Regions from separate parts of the Candidatus Merdisoma sp. HCP28S3_D10 genome, predicted to be linked through region 1. Evidence: predicted binding sites of a transcription regulator. Region 1 holds the regulator's gene; the other holds the start of a gene.

What was found. Region 1 encodes NrdR, which represses ribonucleotide reductase genes. Its sites were predicted from a motif close to CACAANATNTTGTG; they were not measured.
Region 2: the regulator NrdR is predicted to act here: its motif matches at 1,839-1,852, upstream of nrdD (anaerobic ribonucleoside-triphosphate reductase).

The regions. Positions count from the first base shown of each region.
Region 1 is NZ_JBQHTG010000002.1:2,547-5,964, reverse strand. It holds gene ACTNCH_RS05075 (M24 family metallopeptidase) at 62-1,132, opposite strand; gene ACTNCH_RS05070 (YqeG family HAD IIIA-type phosphatase) at 1,129-1,632, opposite strand; gene nrdR (transcriptional regulator NrdR) at 1,650-2,102, opposite strand; gene ACTNCH_RS05060 (YlmC/YmxH family sporulation protein) at 2,261-2,512, shown strand; gene ACTNCH_RS05055 (M56 family metallopeptidase) at 2,604-3,418, opposite strand, start outside.
Region 2 is NZ_JBQHTG010000004.1:34,718-38,135, reverse strand. It holds gene nrdD (anaerobic ribonucleoside-triphosphate reductase) at 1-1,780, opposite strand, end outside; gene ACTNCH_RS10515 (leucine-rich repeat protein) at 2,024-3,019, shown strand; gene ACTNCH_RS10510 (vWA domain-containing protein) at 3,029-3,418, shown strand, end outside.

The DNA.
Region 1 (3,418 bases):
TTACCTGTATTGTATTCTATAATAAAACGTTCTCTTTTTCAAGACTTTTCTGCGTCCATTCCTATACTTCTGTCAATTCTTTCGGCGAATGGGTCAGATTGCGGATGCCGTTCTCTGTAAGAACCACCATATCCTCGATACGGACGCCCCCAAAATCCGGGATATAGATCCCAGGCTCCACCGTCTCAATCATGCCGGGCCGGAGCACCGTTGTGTCCTTCGGCGACAGGGCGGGCTTTTCATGGATCTCCAAACCGACGGAATGGCCCAGGGAATGACCGAAATACTGCCCGTAGCCCACCTTCTCTATGACGTTCCTGGCCAGCCTGTCGCCCTCAGCGCAGGTCATGCCCGGCTTCAGGCCCGCAAGCGCGGTCTTCTGTGCCTCCAGCACCACACGGTAGACCTCCTTCTGCTTCTCGCTTGCCTTCCCTATCACCACCGTCCGGGTCATATCGGAACAGTAGCCATGATACCGGCAGCCGAAATCCATCGTCACGAAATCACCTGTTTCCAGTTTCTTCTCAGACGGAACCGCATGGGGCATGGCTGAATGATAGCCGGAAGCCACGATGGTATCAAAGCTGGTTCCCTCCGCCCCGTGGCTCCGCATAAAGTACTCCAGCTTCGCCGCAATCTCCAGCTCGGTGACACCCGGCTTCAGTTCATTTAAAATATAGGAAAATGCCGCGTCGCCGATGCTCTCTGCCTTCTCCATCCACTGCAGTTCCTGCTCATTTTTGATTACGCGCAGACCGGAAAGACTGTCTCCCAGCATAAACCAGTGCTCCGGGCCAAAACCGGTCTTCTTCCACAGTCCATATAATGTCCCGTAAAGCATGGAGTCTTCCTCAAAGCCCAGGCGCTCTATCCGATCTTCCTCCAGAAGCTCTTTTAAAAGGACGGCGTAGCCCCGTCCCGCGCTGATGGTCCGCACCTCGCAGCCGCCGCTCTCTTCCTCTGCCTGCAGGGTATACCGGCTGTCCGTCAGAATCACTTTCCGCTCCGGTGTCAGGTACAGATAGCTCTCCGTTCCCGCAAATCCGCTGATATGGCGGATATTGGCCGGGCCGGACACCAGGGCCCCGTCCACCTTTTTTTCTTTTAAAAGCTCTGATATCTTCGATATCATTTCTTCGCTTCCCTTCTCTTATAGAAAAATAAAACGATCTTCTCCAGATAACGCTTCAGCACAATCTGAATCTCCTCATGGGGATCGATGGGCTTTACCAGGATCGAATACATTCCCGCCCGGTTCGCTCCCCACACATCGGTAAATAGCTGATCGCCGATAAACAGCGTATTGCTCCGGTCCGTACCCATACGGGCCATGCCCTCCTGATATCCCCGGCGGCTGGGCTTGTCTGCCTTGTATACAAAGGGCGTATTCATGGCGTCCGCAAAGGGGCGCACCCGGGGCTCCTTGTTATTGGAAATCAGACAGGTGGCAAAGCCGAGGGCGTGAAGCCGCTGAAAGAGCTCCACGCTCTGTGCGGTAGCGGGAGCTCCATGGGGTACCAATGTATTGTCCACATCAAACAGGATGCCGCGAAAGCCCCTGCTGTATAATTCTTCAAAATCAATTCCATAGGTGGAATCTACATATTTTCTGGGGTAAAATGCCTGAAACAGAATGGTTCCTCCTTCTCCTACTTATCGAGCATCTTTTTCAGTTCGCTTAAGAAGGTATTCACGTCCTTAAACTCTCTGTATACAGAGGCAAAGCGCACATAGGCAACCGAATCCAGATCCTTCAAACGATCCATGACCATCTCGCCGATGACGGAGCTGGGAATCTCCCGCTCCTCCCGGTTAAAAATATCGCTCTCAATGGCGTCAATCATAGTGTTGATATCCTTTAAAGGTACCGGCCGTTTGTGGCAGGCCCTTAAAATACCGTCCTCGATTTTACTTCTGTCATAATGCTCCCGGTTATTATCTTTTTTTATTACCATAACCGGAATGGTCTCGATCTTCTCATAAGTGGTGAAGCGCTTACCGCACGCGTCGCAGAGACGGCGGCGTCTTATAGAGCTGTTATCGTCTGCAGGTCTCGAATCAATGACTCTTGTATTTTCCTGACTGCAAAATGGGCATTTCATCTGTATTTCCTCCGGTTGGTTTTCTAATGCATTCAGTATATTACATTTTTATATTTTATGTCAATCATTGTCATAAGAAATACAGGAAAAATGACAGGCACCAAAGCTCTGCTCTTTCATATGATAAGTTTAAGAACCCGGATTTGGGGAGCCCTGCTATGACCTTCTGTGAGCTGCATGAAAAAGATGTAATCAATATCCATGACTGCCGGAGACTGGGCTGCGTATCCGATCTGGTCTTTGATCCCAAAAACGGCTGTATCCTGGCGCTGATTACCACCACTAGCGAAAAGCTCTGGGGCTTTCTGGGAAAAGAAAATGAGTGCGAGATTCCCTGGTGTAAGATCAGGCAAATCGGGCCGGACATTATATTGGTTGATATAGATGAAAAGCTGCATAGACAGCCATAAAGAATGGCCGCAAAAAGGAACTGTATCCAAGTTCTATTCCAGTTCCTTTTGTACGCTTTCGCTATTCGTTTTCACATTGGCTACTTTCTCTTTACCCTATGGGAATCTCCTTCGGCACCCAGATCCGGCTACCCTCGTCGATGCCCGGCTGGGTCATCCGCACCCGGATGGTTCCGTCCGGGAACTCATAATTGACCCATACATCGCCGCCATCCGCGTCTTCCGTCTTCCCTATGCCGCCAGACACGTGCAGGGTCGTCTCCAATGCCTTCGCCGGTGTGGAAAATGCTTCCCTATAATAAGACGGATAGGACTCTGCCACATCGTTCTGTACCAGATAGGAAGCGAAGCTGGAATCCAGATCCGCCGTTTCGTCCGTGGGCTTCAGATAATCCGGCTGCCACATCCGGTAAGCCTCCTCAAATTCTGCAGCACTGGTGATATCATCATAATATTTCGTTTTCCAGGCCGTCACACGGTAGGTATCCCCGTTCTTTTCCAGTGTAATATAATCCTTCCAGGACCACCACAAAGGATCGCTGGTCATGGACGGATAGGTAATCTCTGCCTCTGCATTGCCGTCTCCCATGCTCAGGCTGATGGTCGGGCCGTCTGCCAGAAATGGGCTGGATACGCCCATGGTCTTGGTCCCGTCTTCCAGCACCTGGATACCCAGGTCGTCACTGTGCTGCAGCACCGGGCTCAACAATTCCCAGACGGTATCCGCGTCCCGATTGCCTGCCGCTTCCGCAAAGGTTTTTACCACCTCGTAAATTTTTTCCTCATCACCACCCAGCTTCAGATTTCCACCGGATACAAAGGAAGCCGTATCATCTCCGCTGCTCAGTTTTCCGGCCAGAAAGATGGAAGTGGGACCGTCCGCGCCGCCGATGATGTCCTCGTCGA
Region 2 (3,418 bases), on a different contig from region 1:
AGCTGTTGGTAATGTAGTTGCGGTCAGTTACGCCCTTTATGATGCCGAAACGCTTCTGCAGGCACTTGGAAAACTTGTAGGTGGTACTCTCCAGCGGGGTGCCGTAGAGAGAGTAGTCGATATTTTCGGCAGCCTTCCATTTTGCGGTGTACTCGTTGAGCTTCTTCATGATTTCCAGTCCCAGCTCTTCGCCTTCCTTCTCGGTCAGCTTTTTGCCATTCAGGCTGTATACACATTCCCAGAGACCTGCGTAGCCCAGGGACAGGGTGGAGTATCCGCCGTGGAGATACTTATCGATGGTTTCGCCCTTCTCCAGACGCAGGAGAGCTCCATGCTGCCACAGAATCGGGGCCGCGTCGGATACTGTACCGCTTAAACGCTCATGACGGCACTGCAGGGCGCGGTGGCAGAGCTCCATACGCTCGTCAAAGATCTCCCAGAACCGGTTCATGTCGCCGCCGGCGGAAAGTCCGATATCCACCAGGTTGACGGTGACAACGCCCTGGTTGAAGCGGCCGTAGTACTTGGGCTTGCCGTTCTCGTCCAGATAGGGGGTCAGGAAGCTTCTGCAGCCCATGCAGGTGTAGCAGTGGCCTTCCCCGTTTTTGTCCACCTTATTCTGGAACATGATTTTTTCGGAAATGTAATCGGGCACCATACGCTTGGCAGTACACTTGGCAGCCAGCTTTGTCAGATAGTAGTAGGGATCCTCGTCGTGGATATTGTCGTCCTCCAGCACATAGATAAGCTTCGGGAAGGCAGGAGTAATCCAGACGCCCTTTTCATTTTTGACACCCTGATAACGCTGACGCAGGGTTTCTTCTATAATAAGAGCCAGATCCTTCTTTTCCTGTTCGTTCTTTGCCTCGTTCAGATACATGAAGACGGTGACAAAGGGAGCCTGTCCATTGGTGGTCATCAGCGTGACAACCTGATACTGGATCATCTGTACGCCATTTTTAACCTCTTCCCGCAGACGCTTCTCGGTGATGAAATCGATCTCATCCTGGGTAACCGCTTCGCGGATGGAATGCAGCTCGTCTGCCACCTGACGGCGGATTTTTTTACGGCTGATATCCACAAAGGGAGCCAGATGGGTCAGGCTGATGCTCTGGCCGCCGTACTGGCAGGAGGCTACCTGGGCAATGATCTGTGTGGCGATATTGCAGGCAGTGGAGAAGCTGTGGGGCTTCTCGATAAGCGTGCCGCTGATAACGGTGCCGTTCTGCAGCATATCCTCCAGATTGACCAGATCGCAGTTATGCATATGCTGCGCAAAGTAGTCTGCGTCGTGGAAATGGATCAGACCCTCTTCGTGGGCCTCCACGATATCCGGCGGAAGCAGGATACGGCGGGTGATGTCCTTGCTGACCTCGCCGGCCATATAATCGCGCTGTACGCTGTTGACGGTGGGGTTCTTGTTGGAGTTCTCCTGCTTAACTTCCTCGTTATTGCACTCGATAAGGCTTAAGATCTGCTCGTCGGTGGTATTGGATTTCCGCACCAGCGCACGGGTGTAACGGTAGGTGATATACTGTCTTGCCACGTCAAAGGCGCGCAGGTTCATGATCTCGTCCTCGACCATGTCCTGGATTTCCTCGACGCTTAAGGAACGCTTGATATTCAGCGCGGCACTCTCCACGTCCTCGGCAATCCGCCGGATCTGGACGTCCGTCATACGGGCGCTGGGCACAACGCTGGCATTGGCCTTTGCCACGGCAATGACAATTTTGTGAGGGTCGAATTCAACTTCGGCTCCGCTTCGTTTGATGATTTTCATATGCTACCTCTCCCTCTATCGTAAAAATATTTTATCTTGTTAGCAACAAACTCATTGTAACAAGATATAGTGGGTATGTCAATGAGTATTTACTATATATTGTTGTATACATGCGTGAAAATATACAGGTGTTCTTTGGCATTGACACATTCTTTCTGGAAATGACAGAAAGTTTATGATATGATGCAAGAGCGTAAAGGGATTCAAAAAAAGAAGACTGACAAAAGGAGACAAAGGCAGAAAATGAGATTTGCCTATGAAATAAAGAATGGCTGCGCGGTGGTGCGCCGCTGTTATGATTTTGGAAAAGAAGCGGAAATTCCGTCAGAAATCGAGGACTGTCCGGTGACAGAGCTGGGCGCGTATGCCTTTTCCGCGCACCTTAATAAGGAGCGGTTCCGGCAGGAGCTGAAAACCGAAACTGTAAAAATATGGAATGACGAAATGAAAGACCGGGAGCCGGTTGAGCCGTCACCGGACACAGCCCCGGAGCTTCAGGGACTTACGGTGGAAGCAGTCCGGCTGCCCGGGAGCCTTCGGAAAATCGGCCCCTATGCCTTCTACAACTGCAACGGACTGAAGGAATTTGCTTTTCACAGCAGCTTAAAGGATCTGGGAGCGGGACTTTTTACCGGCTGTCATCATCTGGAGCAGCTGACGGTGACGCTGGACGGGACGGAAACATCCTGCCTGAAGGAGATCCTGATTGAAGTGCCGGAAAAGATGACGGTGACGGTCAGGGGACAGATAGAAGCAAAGCTGGTATTCCCGGAATTCTTTGAGGAAAGTGTGGAAAATACCCCGGCCCGGATTCTGATGACCCATATGCACGGAAGCGGCATGAATTTCCGGAACAGCTTCTATATGAAGAAGTTGGATTTCCGCGCCTATGACGCCTGCTACTATATGGCGAAGGCAGAAGAGGAGTTTGACACGGTGCTGGAGATGACCCTGGATCGGCTGCAGTACCCGGTGGGATTGTCTGAGGAGCGCCGGGCAGATTATGAAAGCTGGCTTTCGGAGCATCTGGAGCAGGCCTATGGGGACGCGATAGAAAAGCGGAATCTGGACACTTTAAAATGGCTGACAGAAAATGGAAATCCAGAAACGGATCTGCTGTCACAGATGGCGGTTGCCGCTGTGGACGGATTTCCCGAGGGCGTGGCCTATCTGCAGGATCGGCTGGGAGCGTCCGGCCGGACAAAAAAACAATCAGCCCTTGAACGGTTTGAGCTGTAGGAGGACATCATGATAAAAAGCGCGATATTGGAAGAACAAAAGGTACAGCTTCAGAAGGAAGAGCTGGCGGCCCGGATTCTCGCGCAGTCCAGGAATGAGCTGTATCTGAAGCTTCGGTATCTGGATCTGGCCCTTGGAAATCTTAGTCCGGTTCCGGGCACGGCGTCGCCGGCGGGAACGGACGGCGGGGCGCTGTACTATTTTCCGGACGGCATGCTGGAGCTTTATGAAAAGATGGGGCGCGCCGCCTGCACCCGGCTTTATCTTCATGTGATACTCCACTGCCTGTTCTGCCACCCCTTTGACCGAAAGGGCAGAGACGGGCGGCTGTGGAACCTGGCCTGTGATGTGGCCACGGAGGCGCTGATTGACAGCCTGTATCTGCGCTGCGTCCATCTT